DNA from 3 places in the Salipiger bruguierae genome. Region 3 is predicted to be linked to each of the others. Evidence: riboswitches for the same ligand, from Rfam matches in the RefSeq annotation. Region 3 holds a riboswitch; each other region holds the start of a gene.
What was found. Region 3 has a riboswitch for cobalamin ahead of PVT71_RS21375 (TonB-dependent receptor). Riboswitches for the same ligand answer to the same signal wherever they lie in the genome.
Positions count from the first base shown of each region.

Region 1: another riboswitch for cobalamin. It lies ahead of nrdH (glutaredoxin-like protein NrdH); the one in region 3 lies ahead of PVT71_RS21375 (TonB-dependent receptor).
Region 2: another riboswitch for cobalamin. It lies ahead of PVT71_RS20835 (energy-coupling factor ABC transporter permease); the one in region 3 lies ahead of PVT71_RS21375 (TonB-dependent receptor).

Region 1 is NZ_CP123385.1:24,542-29,589, reverse strand. It holds gene PVT71_RS14385 (asparaginase) at 1-989, opposite strand, end outside; cobalamin riboswitch at 1,461-1,662, shown strand; gene nrdH (glutaredoxin-like protein NrdH) at 1,755-1,976, shown strand; gene nrdI (class Ib ribonucleoside-diphosphate reductase assembly flavoprotein NrdI) at 1,994-2,407, shown strand; gene nrdE (class 1b ribonucleoside-diphosphate reductase subunit alpha) at 2,392-4,515, shown strand; gene nrdF (class 1b ribonucleoside-diphosphate reductase subunit beta) at 4,636-5,048, shown strand, end outside.
Region 2 is NZ_CP123385.1:1,390,542-1,395,589, reverse strand. It holds gene cbiE (precorrin-6y C5,15-methyltransferase (decarboxylating) subunit CbiE) at 1-715, shown strand, start outside; gene PVT71_RS20850 (cobalamin biosynthesis protein) at 697-1,080, shown strand; gene cobM (precorrin-4 C(11)-methyltransferase) at 1,077-1,898, shown strand; gene PVT71_RS20840 (cobyrinate a,c-diamide synthase) at 1,891-3,270, shown strand; cobalamin riboswitch at 3,268-3,447, shown strand; gene PVT71_RS20835 (energy-coupling factor ABC transporter permease) at 3,501-4,175, shown strand; gene cobF (precorrin-6A synthase (deacetylating)) at 4,243-4,989, shown strand; gene PVT71_RS20825 (HesA/MoeB/ThiF family protein) at 4,995-5,048, opposite strand, start outside.
Region 3 is NZ_CP123385.1:1,502,700-1,507,747, forward strand. It holds gene PVT71_RS21375 (TonB-dependent receptor) at 1-1,538, opposite strand, end outside; cobalamin riboswitch at 1,648-1,851, opposite strand; gene PVT71_RS21380 (FtsX-like permease family protein) at 1,931-3,286, opposite strand; gene PVT71_RS21385 (ATP-binding cassette domain-containing protein) at 3,277-3,963, opposite strand; gene PVT71_RS21390 (hypothetical protein) at 3,971-4,390, opposite strand; gene PVT71_RS21395 (alkaline phosphatase) at 4,460-5,048, opposite strand, start outside.

The DNA of each region.
Region 1 (5,048 bases), 280 kb from region 3:
ACCTTCGTGACCGCCTCGGCGATCAGCGCCAGCCGCTCCGGCCCAGCGGGCAGCGTCGGCAGCAGCGCCGCCAGCAGCAACCGCGCCTTGGCCGCGCTCAGATCCCCGGCAAGGATGGCGCCTGCCTCGACCAGGGTGACGGCGCCGCCGTCCGAGCCGTAGATGGCGCGGGTCCGCCCCTCGGTGCAGCGGGTGGCGAGGATCACCGGGATGCCCGCCGCGACCAGCTTGCGGATCGCCTCGGCGTAGCCCTTGGGCGCGTTGCCCCGGCCGAAAGCCTCGATCACCACGCCCGAGACGCCGCTCGACGCGCACCACTCGAGGTAGCGCGGCGTGCTGCCGAGCCCCGCCGCCACGAGCTCCACCTCGGGGTCGAGCAACGGCGCGTCGAGCACGAGGCGCGGGCGCGCCGGGCGGGTGTAGAGATGCACCTCGTCCTCGTCGACCTCGCCGAGCTTGCCGTGGCCGTTCGAGCGGAAGGTGTCGACGCGCGAGGCGTGGACCTTGCTGACATGGCGCGCGCCGTGGATCTCGCCCTCGAAGAGGATCACCGCGCCGACGCCGGTCAGGTCCGGGATCGCGGCGGCGAGGATCGCGTCGCGCATGTTGCGCGGCCCGTCGGTGTCGGGCTGGCCGGCGTGGCGCTGCGCGCCGGTGAAGACCACGGGCTTGTCCGAGCGGACCAGCAGCCGGGCGAGGAAGGCGCTCTCCTCCATGGTATCGGTACCATGGGTGACGACCACCCCGTCCACCCCCGGCTCGGACAGCCGCGCGTCGATGTGGCGGCAGACGCCGTGCACCGCCTCCAGCGTCAGCGCGTTGCTGCCTGCGACGGTGAAATTGTCGACCTCGACGGTGATCCCCGGCAGCGGCGCGTGCAGGCTCTGCAGCAGCGCGTCGCCGCTCAGCCCGGCGCTGACCGGCCCGCCCTCGGTGGCGGCGAAGGAAGCGATGGTGCCGCCGGTGGCGACGAGGACGATATGCGGCATGGGGATATCCTGCTGGAACGGCGGAGCCTTTTGCGCCTGCATAGGCAGCGCGGCGGGCGAAGGCCAGATGGCGGGCGCGAAAACCGCGCACAGAGGCGGCCGGATCGACGGATGCCGAAAAATTCGTCGCCGGAAAAGTCGTCGCAGGAGGGGGAGGTGCGGCGACCCCAAGGGAGGAGGAGAAGGGTCGCCGCAGATTTCCGGGGTTGAGGGAGGAGGAGAAAGACCCCGGGAAATCGTTTGACGCGTTGCCGCGTCGACAGGGGGATATCTACGCGCCGCCCCCGCCCCGGACAACGCACAATCCTGCAGAGCCGTCTTGTCCTCATTGCATGGCCGGGCGGAAGGCCCTTTCCACACGGGCTCCGGGCGGGCTCCACCGTGGCACACATGCTGCAGTTGCGGGCAGCTCGATTTATTTGAGCCCGCCCTCGCACAACAGCATATTGACGCAATTGGGCTGCGGTGTTCTAGATATAGTTGCTTTTCGGTTCATCGAGTCGGGCGACGGCCCGGCGCGGCGCTAAGAGGGAAACCGGTGGAAACCCGGTGCTGCCCCCGCAACTGTAAGCGGCGAGTGAAGGCCCCGAGAGCCACTGGGACACCCCGGGAAGGCGCGGCCGGAACCACGACCCGCCAAGCCAGGAGACCTGCCGAAGGCCCGACTGAATGACCACGAACGGAGGGTTCGGGGCGTGCGAAAACGCGGCGGGCAGGCCCCGCCCGGTGACGCGTCGCCGCCTTCCAAGCTGAGGACGCAAGAGCATGATCACCGTCTACTCGAAACCCGCCTGCGTGCAGTGCACCGCCACCACCCGCGCGCTCGACGCCAAGGGGCTGGACTACAACGTGATCGACCTCACCGAGGACGACGCGGCGATGTCGCTGGTCACCGAACTCGGCTACCGCCAGGCGCCCGTCGTGACCTTCGGCGACGATCACTGGTCGGGCTTCCGCCCGGATCTGATCGCGCGCCTCGCGAACTGAGCACGGCGGGACCGGGCATGTCGGGGCTCGTCTACTTCTCCTCTGCCAGCGGCAACACCGCGCGCTTCGTCGCCAGCCTCGGCCGGGCGGGGGCGCGCATCCCGGTGTCGCCCAAGGAGATGACGCCCGAGACGCTCGATCCCTTCGTGCTGATCTGCCCGACCTACGCCGATGGCGAGGGGCGCGGCGCGGTGCCGAAACAGGTGATCCGCTTTCTCAACGACCCGGCCCGCCGCGCGCTGCTGCGCGGCGTGATTGCCGGCGGCAACCGCAATTTCGGCGAGACCTTCGCGCTCGCCGGCCGTGTCATTGCGCAAAAATGCAACGTCCCCCTGCTCTATTCCTTCGAGCTGGCGGGAACGACCAAGGATTTCGCCCGCGTCAACGACGGGCTCGACGCTTTCTGGGGGACCCCATGCTTGACCGCCTGAACGAGACGCTGGACTACCACGCGCTCAACGCCATGCTGAACCTCTACGACGCGGACGGCAACATCCGCTTCGAGGCCGACCGCATGGCGGCACGGCAGTACTTCCTGCAGCACGTGAACCAGAACACCGTGTTCTTCCACTCGCTGACGGAAAAGCTCGGCTACCTCGTCGAGGAAGGCTATTACGAGGCGGAGGTGCTCGAGCAGTACGCGCCCGCCTTCCTGCAGAAGATCTGGGACGCGGCCTTTGCCAAGAAGTTCCGCTTCCCGACCTTCCTCGGCGCGTTCAAGTACTACACCTCCTACACGCTGAAGACCCGCGACGGGAAACGCTTCCTCGAGCGCTACGAGGACCGCGTGGTGATGGTCGCGCTCGCGCTGGCGCGCGGCGACGAGGCGCTGGCCATGTCCTTCATGGAAGAGATGCTCTCGGGCCGGTTCCAGCCCGCCACGCCGACCTTCCTCAACGCAGGCAAGAAGAGCCGGGGCGAGCTGATCTCCTGCTTCCTGCTGCGCATCGAGGACAACATGGAAAGCATCGGGCGGGCGATCAACTCGTCGCTGCAGCTCTCGAAGCGCGGCGGCGGCGTCGCCCTGATGCTGACCAACATCCGCGAGGCCGGCGCGCCGATCAAGGGCATCGAGAACCAGTCCTCGGGCGTGATCCCGGTGATGAAGCTGCTCGAGGACAGCTTCTCCTACGCCAACCAGCTCGGTGCCCGCCAGGGCGCGGGCGCGGTCTATCTCAACGCGCACCATCCCGACATCCTGAAGTTCCTCGACACCAAGCGCGAGAACGCCGACGAGAAGATCCGCATCAAGACCCTCAGCCTTGGCGTGGTCATCCCCGACGTGACCTTCGAACTCGCCAAGCGCAACGAGCCGATGTACCTCTTCTCGCCGCATGACGTGCAGAAGGTCTACGGCGTGCCCTTCTCCGAGATCTCGGTCAGCGAGAAATACGAGGAGATGGTCGAGGACAAGCGCATCCGCAAGACCAAGATCAACGCCCGCGCCTTCTTCCAGACGCTGGCCGAGATCCAGTTCGAGAGCGGCTATCCCTACATCATGTTCGAGGACACGGTGAACGCGGCGAACCCGGTGGCGGGCCGGATCACCATGTCGAACCTCTGCTCGGAGATCCTGCAGGTGGCCGAGGCGTCGGAGTTCAACGACGACCTGAGCTATTCCAGGCTCGGCACCGACATCTCGTGCAACCTCGGCTCGATGAACATCGCCAAGACCATGGATGGCCCCGATTTCGGCGCCTCGATCGAGACCGCGATCCGCGCGCTGACCGCGGTGTCGGAAATGTCGGCGATCGACAGCGTGCCCTCGATCCGCCGCGGCAACGACGAGAGCCGCGCGATCGGCCTCGGGCAGATGAACCTGCACGGCTACCTCGCCCGCGAGCACGTCCACTACGGCTCCGACGAAGGCGTCGAGTTCACCTCGGTCTACTTCGCCGCCGTGGCCTATCACGCGCTGCGCGCCTCCTGCGCGATGGCGCAGGAACGGGGCATGACCTTCAAGGGCTTCGAGGCGTCCAAGTACGCCGACGGCAGCTTCTTCGACAAGTACGTCACCCGCGACTGGCTGCCCGAGAGCGAGACCGTCACCGCGCTCTTCGACGGTATCGCCTTGCCCACCCGCGCCGACTGGGAGGCGCTGAAGGCCGACGTGATGGCGCACGGGCTCTACAACCGCAACCTGCAGGCGGTGCCGCCGACCGGCTCGATCAGCTACATCAACAACTCGACCTCCTCGATCCACCCGATCGTGTCGAAGATCGAGATCCGCAAGGAAGGCAAGATCGGCCGCGTCTACTACCCGGCCGCCTTCATGAACAACGACAACCTCGAGTATTACCGCGACGCCTACGAGATCGGCCCGGAAAAGCTCATCGACACCTATGCCGCGGCCACCGAGCACGTCGACCAGGGCCTGTCGCTGACGCTGTTCTTCCCCGCCGAGGCGACGACGCGGGACATCAACCGCGCGCAGATCTACGCGTGGAAGAAGGGGATCAAGACGATCTACTACGTGCGCCTGCGCCAGACCGCGCTCGAGGGCACCGAGGTGCAGGGCTGCGTGTCCTGCACGCTCTGAGGGGATGACGCGGGGGCGCTGCCCCCGCACCCCCGGAGTATTTTTCGAAAGATGAAAAGGGGCGCGGGCGCGCGCTCCGTCTGACTGAGGGCCGAAGGCCCGCGAATGGGATGATCCGCCATGAAGGACACCGTCACTTCCCCCGCCGTGCCGCGGGCGATCAACTGGAACCGGCTGCAGGATGACAAGGACCTCGAGGTCTGGAACCGCCTGACCGTCAATTTCTGGCTGCCCGAGAAGGTGCCGCTGTCGAACGACGTGCAGAGCTGGGCGACGCTGACCGACGCCGAGAAGCAGCTGACCATCCGCGTCTTCACCGGCCTGACGCTGCTCGACACGATCCAGAACTCGGTCGGCGCGCCGGCGATGATGCCCGATGCGCAGACCCCCCACGAAGAGGCGGTGCTGACCAACATCGCCTTCATGGAAGCGGTGCACGCGCGCAGCTACAGCTCGATCTTCTCGACGCTCTGCTCGACGCGCGAGGTCGACGAGGCCTTCCGCTGGTCGGACGAGAACCCGCACCTGCAGGC
Region 2 (5,048 bases), 110 kb from region 3:
CTTCGGCGCCTCGGAGCTGACCGTCATGGAGGCGCTCGGCGGCCCGCGCGAGCGGCTGACCCCGGTCCGTGCCGACGCGCTGCCCGACCGCACCTTCGCCCACCCGGTCTGCGCCGCCGTGAGCGTTGCCGGGGCGGGCGCGGTGCTGCCGCTCGCCACCGGCCGGGCGGATGACTGGTTCGAGAGCGACGGGCAGATCACCAGGCGGCCCATCCGCGCGCTCACCCTCTCGGCGCTGGCCCCGCGCCCCTTAGAGCACCTCTGGGACATCGGCGGCGGCTCGGGCTCGATCGCCATCGAGTGGCTGCTCTGCGATCCGACGCTTCGTGCCACCACCATCGAGCCCCGCCCCGACCGCGCCGCGCGCATCGCCGCCAACGCCGCGCGGCTTGGTGTCGAGCGGCTGAAGGTGGTCGAGGGCAGCGCCCCCGAGGCGCTGGACGCACTCGACCGCCCCGACGCGGTGTTCATCGGCGGCGGCCTCTCGCAGGAGCTGCTGGACTGGCTGGAAGCGCGTCTGCCCCTGGGCACCCGCCTCGTCGCCAACGCGGTGACGCTGGAATCCGAGGCGCTGCTGATCGCGGCGCAGGCGCGTCTCGGCGGCGATCTGATGCGCATCGAGCTCTCCTCCCCCGTGCCCATCGGACCGAAGCGCGGCTGGAAGTCGGCCTTCCCGATCCTGCAGTGGAGCCACCGATGGAGCCATGTGAGATGATCGTCGCGGGGTTCGGATTCCGGCAGGGCGCGGGCGAGGCGAGCCTGCGCGACGCCTACGATCGCGCGCGCGACGGGCGCGACGCCGCCTGCCTTGCCGCCGCCTTCGACAAGGCCGCGAGCCCGGGCTTCACCGCCTTTGCCCGCGCGCTGAACCTGCCCGTGCAAGCCATCACCCCCGCAGATCTCTCGGCGCAGCACACGCAAACCCGATCCCCCCGCGTGCTTGCCGAGCGCGGCACCGGCTCCGTGGCCGAGGCCGCCGCGCTGGCCGGTGCCGGACCCGGCGCGCGGCTGCTCGGCCCGCGCATCCACTCCCTCGACCGCATGGCCAGCTGCGCGCTGGCGGAAGGACCCGACCCATGACCGTCCATTTCATCGGCGCCGGCCCCGGCGCGCCCGACCTGCTGACCCTGCGCGGCCGCGACCTCATCGCGTCCTGCCCGGTCTGCCTCTATGCCGGCTCGCTGGTGCCCGAGGCGATCCTTGCCCATTGCCCGCCCGGCACGCGGATCGTGAACACCGCGCCGCTGGACCTCGACCAGATCATCGCCGAGATCCGCGCCGCGCATGACGCCGGGCAGGACGTGGCGCGGCTGCATTCGGGGGATCTCTCGGTCTGGTCGGCGATGGGCGAGCAGATGCGCCGGCTGAAGGCGCTCGGCATCCCGGTCTCGGTCACCCCCGGCGTGCCCGCCTTCGCCGCCGCCGCCGCCGCGCTCGGCGCCGAGCTGACCCTGCCGGGCCTTGCGCAATCGGTGGTGCTGACCCGCACGGCGGGCCGCGCCAGCGCGATGCCCCGGGGCGAGACGCTGGCCAATTTCGCCGCGACCGGGGCGACGCTGGCCCTGCACCTGTCGATCCAGAACATCGCGCGGGTGGCGGCCGAGCTGACCCCCGCCTACGGATCACACTGCCCGGTCGCGGTGGTCTACCGCGCCAGCTGGCCCGACGAGGTGATCCTGCGCGGCACGCTGTCGGACATCGAGGGCAAGGTGGGCGCGGGCATCACCCGCACCGCGCTGATCCTCGTCGGCCCGGCGCTGGCGGGCGAGGGGTTCGACGAGAGCTGCCTCTACGCGCCGGACTACGACCGCCGCTACCGCCCGCAGAACGCCGAGAGCCCGTGGAGCGGCTGGACGCCGGAGACCGAGGTGCAGAAAGCGGTGCAGGACAATGGCTGAGGTTCCCGGCCTGCTGGTCTCGGCGCCCTCCTCGGGCACCGGCAAGACGACGGTGATGCTGGGCCTCTTGCGGGCGCTGGCCGAGGACGGGCTCGCGATGCAGCCCTTCAAGTCCGGCCCCGACTACATCGACCCGGCCTTCCACCACGCGGCCTGCGGGCGGCCGAGCTTCAACCTCGATGGCTGGGCCATGGGGCCCGGGCTCTGGCAGGCGATCGCCGGACAGGCGGCGGGGGCGGACATCTGCCTCGCCGAGGGCTCGATGGGGCTCTACGACGGGGTCGCGACGCGCGGCCAGCAGGGCTTCGGCAGCAGCGCCGAGACGGCGCGGGCCATGGGCTGGCCGGTGGTGCTGGTGCTCGACGTGGGCGGGCAGGCGCAATCCGCCGCCGCTACGGCGCTGGGGTTCCGCCGGTACATGCCCGACCTGCCCTTCGCCGGGGTGATCCTCAACCGCGTCGCCTCGCCCCGGCACGAGCGGCTCACCCGGCTGGGCATGGAGCGCGCCGGGCTGCCGGTGCTGGGCGTGCTGCCCCGGCGGGGCGACCTGACCCTGCCCGAGCGCCACCTCGGCCTCATCCAGGCGGCCGAGCACCCGGACCTCGAGGCGGCCATCGCGGGCTATGCCGACTTCCTGCGCGCCCATGTCGACCTCGGCACGATCCGCGCCGCCGCCGCGGGCAAGCCCCTGCCGCAGGACCCGCCACCGCTGCCCCGCCCCCCGGCGCAGCGCATCGCGCTCGCGCGGGACGCGGCCTTCTCCTTCACCTACCCGCACCTGCTCGAGGGCTGGCGCGCGGCGGGGGCCGAGATCCTGCCCTTCTCGCCGTTGGCCGACGAGGCGCCGGCGGCGGAGGCCGACCTCGTCTGGCTGCCAGGCGGCTATCCCGAGTTGCACGCCGGGCGGCTCGCGGAGGCCGAGGGTTTCCGCACCGGGCTGCGCCACCATGCGCAGACGAAGCCCGTGCATGGCGAGTGCGGCGGCTACATGGCGCTGGGAGAGGCGCTGATCGACAAGGATGGCACGCGGCACCGGATGGCCGGGCTGCTCGGGCTGGTGACCAGCTACGCGGCGCGGAAGTTCCACCTCGGCTACCGCCGGGCGGTGCTCTGCGCGCCGATGGCCGGCTTTGACGCGGGGACGGCGCTGCGCGGGCACGAGTTCCACTATTCCACCATTCTCGAGCAGCCCGACGCGCCGCTCGCCGCCGTTTCCGACGCCGATGGCGCGGCGGTGGCCGAGACCGGCTCGCGCCGGGGCCGCGTCACGGGGACCTTCTTTCACCTCATCGCGGCGGAGGAGGCCCCTGCCTCCGGACCCCGCCGAGACTGCCCGACAGAGGAGGACCGCAGCCCCGCAGAGACCCGCTGAGCCAAGACCCCGCATGGTGTCCCGCAAGGGGCGCAAGGGAACCGGGTGAGAGGCCCGGGCTGCCCCCGCAACTGTAGGCGGAGAGTGCCGAGGAAGACCCACTGGCAGACCTGCCGGGAAGGACCGAGGCGCCGCGACCCGCGAGCCAGGAGACCTACCATGCGACCGCCTTTCCCGCCCCCAGGGGCCACCCGCTGCCGGAGGGGCAGCACATTGAAAAAGGAACGCACATGCATATCGAACCCGGCGTCGTCGACGGCGCCAAGATGGCCCTCGCCGCCGTCACCGCGGCAGGCGCCGCGGGCTTCACCGCCCGGCAGGCCGCGCGTGACATCGCGCGCACCGACCTGATCTTCTTCACCGCCCGCAGCCTGATCGCGGCGATCGGCACCTTCGTCTTCTTCGAGGTCCTGCCGCATTTCCCTGTCGGCGTCTCGGAGGTGCATTTCATCCTCGGCTCGACGCTCTTCCTGCTGCTCGGCGTCGCGCCCGCGGCGCTGGGTCTGGCGCTTGGCCTGCTGGTGCAGGGGCTCTTCTTCGCGCCCACCGACCTGCCGATGTATTTCGTCAACGTCACGACGCTGCTGGTGCCGCTCTTTGCCACCTCGGCGCTGGCGCGCCGGGTGGTGCCCGAGGGCACGGCCTATGTCGATCTGAGCTACGCCGACGTGCTGAAGCTCTCGGGCGCCTTCCAGGCGGGTGTCGTGGCCTGGGTCGCCTTCTGGGTTTTCTACGGCCAGGGCGTCTCGGCCGCGACCTTGCAGTCGGTGGTGACCTTCGGCGGGGCCTACATGCTGGTTCTGCTGATCGAGCCGCTGGCCGATCTCGCGGCGCTCGCCGCGGCGAAATCGCTGCGCAACACCGGGTTCGGCCGGGTCTTCGCGCCGCGGCTCTACGCGGCCTGAGAAGCGCATGAGCACGGGTCCGGGCCCTGCGAGGGGTCCGGACCGCACCCAAGGGAAAGAACCAATCATGATCCGCGATCTCTGGCTCGTCGGCATCGGCACCGGCAGCCCCGGCCACGTGACGCTGGGCGGGATGCAGGCGCTGCGCGATGCGGCTGTGGTGCTGCTGCCGCGCAAGGGCGAGGACAAGGAGGAGCTTCTGGCGCTGCGCCGGGCGATCCTCGATGCCTCGGGCACGCAGGCCGAGATCCGCGTCTTTGACTACCCCGAGCGCGACCCCGACCTGCCCTATGCCGCCCGCGTCGAGGCCTGGCATGACGAGATCGGCCGGCGCTGGTGCGCCGCGCTCGAGCCCGCGCCGGAGGGGCCGGTGGCGCTGCTGGTCTGGGGCGACCCGTCGCTCTACGACAGCACCATCCGCATCGCCGGACGGCTCGAGCCGCGCCCGGCGCTGCGGGTGATCCCCGGCATCACCGCGATCCAGGCGCTGACCGCCGCCCATGCCATCCCGCTGAACGAGGTGAACGGCGCGGTGCGGATCACCACAGGGCGGCGGCTGCGCGACGAGGGCTGGCCCGAAGGCGAGGAGACGCTGGTCGTCATGCTCGACGGCAACTGCAGCTTCCGCGCGCTCGATCCCGAGGGGCTGCGCATCTGGTGGGGCGCCTATCTCGGCAGCCCGGCGCAGCTTCTCTGCGCGGGTCCGCTCGCGGAGGTCGGGGCCGAGATTGCCGCGCGCCGCGCCGAGGCGCGCGCGCGGCACGGCTGGATCATGGACACCTATCTGCTGCGCCGGGACGGCTCCGGCGCCTAGCGCCCTCACCCCGTCGCCAGCACCGCCACCTCGCGCCCCCCCGCCGCGACGACGGCGCG
Region 3 (5,048 bases):
TCCTCGCTGTCGGTCCAGGTATAGGCCGCGGCAAGGTCGATCCGGTCGGTCAGCTGCGTGCCGGCCTTCAGCTCGAGCCCCTGCGTCCAGCTCGTGCCCTCGCTCTGGACGTAGACATAGGCGGGCGCCGGCGCGGTGATGAGGTCGGTGATCTCGGTCCGGAACAGCGTCGCGCTGGCAAAGCCGCCGGCAAAGCGCTGCTCGGCCCCGAGCTCGTAGCTGATCGAGGTCTCGGGCGTCAGGTCGCGGTTGCCGGACCAGCCGTCGTAGCGCTCGTAGAGCGACGGCGTGCGGAAGCCGGTGCCGACGCTGGCGCGCAGCGTGAGGTCGGGGCTTGGCAGGTAGGCCAGCGAGACGCGGCCCGTGGTCTTGCCGCCGTAATCCGAATGGTCGTCGTGGCGCAGCACGGTCACCAGCTCGACCGCCTCCGACAGGTGCCAGTCGGCCTGCGCCCAGAGGCCCAGCGTGTCCTGCTCGCCATCGGTGCCGCCCGCATCGAAGTTCTCGCGCGTGGCGTCGGCGCCGAAGGTCAGCGTCGCGGCGGATAGCTCGGCCTGCCCCTCGTAGGCCAGCCCGCGCCGCTCGCCCTCGTAGGGGTACTCGAACGGCCCCCACGCCGTCGTGCCCGACAGCTTGCGGTCGATGTCGTAATACTGCGCCGAGATCTCGTGGCTCACCGTGCCGGTCGCAAAGCGGACGAAGGCACGCAGCCCGTGCTCCTCGCTTTCCGACAGGTCGTCGGTGGTGCCGTCGACCGGGCCGAACTCGTCGTACTCGCTGTCGCGCTTCTGCCAGAAGGCCGCGCCGCCGACGGTCACGGTGTCGGTCAGCGCGTAATCGCCCGAGAAGCTGAGCCGCGTGGCCTCGTGCCCGTCCTCTTCCTTGTTGCCGTCATCCTCGTCGGCGGCCGAGAAACCGTCGGTGGTGATCCGGCTCAGGGTCGTGGCAAAGATGCCGCGGGTCCCGAGGTAGCTGAGGTTGTAGCTCAGCTTGGCGGTGTTGTAGCTGCCGTATTCGGCGGCGACGCTCTGGCTCAGCCCGTCCTCGGTGGCGCGGTTGGTGGTGATGTTGATCACCCCGCCGATCGCCTCCGAGCCGTAGAGCGCCGATTGCGAGCCCTTCAGCACCTCGATGCGGCTGACGTCGGCGGTGGTCAGCGTGCCGAAATCATACTGGATCTGCGGCCCCGAGGTGTCGGTCACGTCGATGCCGTCGACGTAGACGCCGACATACTTGCCCGGAAGGCCGCGGATGAACACCGTCGAGGTGCCGCCGATGCCGCCGTTGCTCGAGACGCTGACGCCGGGCAGGCGGGCGAGGTAGTCGGCCAGCAGCGTCTCGCCGGTGCTGTCGAGGTCTTCCTTGGTGACCACCTCGACCGTAACGCCGCTGCGCGCAATCTCGGTGCTCTCGCCGCGGTTGGCGCTGAGGGTGAGCGTGCCGAGATCGTAGCCCTCCTGCGCGAAGGCCGCGCCCGAGAGGCTGACTGCCGTAAGGGCAGTCGCGGTCCGCAGGCCGGAAAGATATGGGTGCTTCATCGTCCCTTCTCCGTTTTTTCTGTCGTCGGAAGGGAGTCCCCCACCGCAGACGGTTAGCGTGATGCCACCTCTACGGAAGGTCCGTCGCCCTCGGCGCTCCCCGCGCCGGGACTGGGTGATCGGCCTCGGCAGGTCTCCTGACTCGCGGGTCCTCGCTTGGCCGGGTCTTCCCGCCCCGAAAGGCAGTGACATGGTCCGGCGTCGCTCTCCGCCTACAGTTGCGGGGGCAGTCGCGGAATTGGGCCGGGGCCCGCACCGCATTCCCTATTCACCGGGCGGCAGGCCGCCCGGAACCGAAGCAGCCACGGCATAGCCGCTCGCCGCGGCACGCGCAACAATCAGAAGCGGACAGGAGAGGGCGGGCGCGCGGGCTCAACCGGCGGGGGCGCGGGTCAGCTGCGCAGCCCGTCCACCACCGGCTGGCGCAGCACCAGCGCGGCGGGCAGCAGCGAGAGCAGCATGGCGGACGAGACGAAGCCCGCGAGCACCTGCATCTCGGCCCAGCCGAGCGGCGCCGAGAGGGCGATGCCGGTGCGCGCGCTGACCAGCTGCGAGAGCAGCATCGCCGCGCCCCAGCCGGTCAGAACGCCCAGCAGCGCCCCGGCCAGCAGCAGCGCCGCGCAGAGCGCCCAGACCGTGGCGAAGACGAAGCGCCGCGGCGCGCCGAGCGCGCGCAACAGCGCGATCTGCCGCCGGAAGAGCCGGGTGAGGATGAAGAGCGCCATCAGCACGCTCGCCGCCACCAGCCCCTGCGTGACCAGCGCCATCAGCGACATCGCCTGCCGCACGTCGCCCATCACCCGGTAGAGCCCCGAGAGCACTGCGCCGGGGAAGAAGGCCATGGTCTCGCCGTCGCGGGTGAACTCCGAGCGCAGCGCGTAATTGGCCCAGAGCTCGGTCGCGCGCACCACCACGGCGGGGGTGCCGGGGAAATACCCGGGATCGAAAGGCGGACCGATCTGCGCCGCGCGCTCCGGGGCGTGGCCATTGGCAAGGCCATGGATCTCCCAGACGTATTCCACCGGGATCAGGATCGCGCGGTCCCAGGGCGTGCCGGTGGCCGCCATGCGCCCGACGACGGTGATGCCGTCGCCGTGGTCATGGTCTCCCCCGTGCTCCTCTTCGTCCCCATGCCCGCCGTGCGCCTCGGGGTCGGCGGCATCGCCGACGCCATGCGCCGGGGTGAACGCCGCGCCGATCTCCAGCGGCACCAGCGCGCCCACCACCGCCTCGGCGTGGTCCTCCCAGAGCCGCCCGTCGATCCGGCCCTCCGAGAGGTGGCGCAGGAACTCCGCCGTGGTGCCGACCACCGGCGCCGCGCCGTAGCTGTCGCCGAAGGCCAGCGGCGCGGCGATCGACACCTGCTCATGCGCGGCGATCGCGGCATAGGCCTCGCCCGGCACCAGCCCCATGTCCGAGGGCTGCAGGAAGACCGAGGCGAAGAGCGCGGTCAGCTCGCTGCCGGGTGCCGCGACGACGAGATCGAACTTGTCCGCCGCCTGCGCCGTGCCGTGACGCAGCCCGCGCTCCTGCGCGAGCAGCCCGATGCCCATGCCGGTCGAGATGGCGATCAGCAGCACGAAAAGCGCGGCGCTCCAGCGGAAGCGCCCGAGAAAGCCGCGCAGCAGCGGCCAGGGCGCATAGCCGCGCAGCACCACGAGCCCGGTCAGCACCGCGGGCATGAGCAGCAGGCCAAGCAATGCAAGGTCCTGCGCCAGCGGCGGCAGGCTGTCCCAGATCAGGCGCATGTGGCCCCCTCGTCGGCAACGACCTGCCCGCCGGAGATCGTCAGCACCCGGTCCATGCGCTCGAGCAGCGCGGCGTCGTGGCTCACCGCGACGAGCGTGGTGCCCTGCGTGCGGACCAGCGTGACGAGATCATCCACCAGCCTGTCGGCATTGGCGCGGTCGAGGCTGGCGGTGGGCTCGTCGGCCAGCAGCACCGGCGCCTCGGCGGCCATGGCGCGGGCGATGGCGACGCGCTGGCGTTCGCCGCCCGAGAAGCTGGTGACGCGGCGCCCGGTGTCGGTGAGGCCAAGCGCCGCCAGCCGCTCCCGCGCCCGCGCGCGCAGCGCGGCGCGCTCGGCACGGGGGCGGAAGAGCGCGGTCAGCGCGGCATTGTCCAGCGCATCGAGTTCCTCGAACAGCATGAAGTCCTGGAAGATCATGCCGATCGTCGCGGCGCGGAAGCGGGCGCGGCGCTCGGCGCTGAGCGACAGGAGGTCGGTCCCGCCCCAGCGCACCGCCCCCTCGGCGCGGTCGAGTAGCCCGGCAAGCGCGTAGAGCAGCGTCGACTTGCCCGCGCCCGAGGCGCCGCGAATGCCGATCAGCGCGCCCGGCCCGGCGGAGAGCGCGGGCAGCTCGAGAAGCACCCGGCCGCGCGGGCTGCGCACGGTCAGGCCGGTGATCGAAAGCGGCAGGGACATGCGCGGCTCAGCCGTAGGTCGCGTCGGTGAGCCGCATCATGCTGACGAAGCCGGTCTCGGGATCGGTGTAGGCGCCAAGCTCGAGCACGCCGCTGGTGACGATCTTCACGTTGAAGGGCGTCACGTCGACGATGCGCTTGGTGTAGACGGCGACGATGTCGTTCGGCCACTCGGCCTCGGTCTCGCAGAAGGGGCAGACGGCCATGGGCATCTTGGTCAGCACGAAGAAGTGGCTCTCGGCCTTCAGCGGAGGGGCCATGAAACCCTCGATCTCGAGCCGCTGCCCGGCGCTCTGCTGCGCGAGGTCCGAGAGGCCGCGGCCCTTGACCTGGTAGAGGTCGCGCACCTTCAGCGTTTCGGCAAAGGCGGGCGCGGCGAGCGAGGGGGCGGCGAGGGCGGAGGCAAGCAAGGTGCGGCGGGTCAGCATGGCGGTCTTTCGGGCAGGAACGGGAGCGGGGGCGGACAGGCCGCCCCCGTCAAGTCTGTCAGAGAAGTATCACTCGGCGGTGACGGCGTGGTGCATCACGTGGAAGATCACGTTCTGCTCGATGGTGCCGTCGACGAGGTGCGACCACGGGCCCTTGGCGTAGATCGCCACGTCCTCGCCCGAGTGCATCTCGGACGACGAGGGGATCAGCGCCTGCTGGATGAAGTCGAGATCCTGCGCCGCTTCCTGGGTCAGCTCGTCGCGGCTGCCGGAGAAGTCATTGCCTTCGCCTGCCTTCAGCACCGCGCCCGGGCCGTTGAGGAAGCCGACCACGGTGTAGGGCTTGCCGTCATCGGCCAGCAGCAGCTCGTCGCTGTGCTTCTCGCCGGTCTGCGAGACGTCGTAGCAGAGCCCGTCGATCGGGGTGCCGCGGCCGCAGTAGCCGTTGAAGGCGATGCCATGCTCGTGGTCGGCGGTGACGATGATCAGCGTGTCGGCGTCATCGGTCAGCTCGTCGGCCATGGCCACGGCCTCGGCGAAGGCGACGCCGTCGATCATCGAGCGCTTGGCGTTGCCGGCGTGGTTGCCGTGGTCGACGCGGCCGGCCTCGATCTCGAGGTAGTAGCCGTTCTCGTTGTTCGACAGGTACTCGATTGCC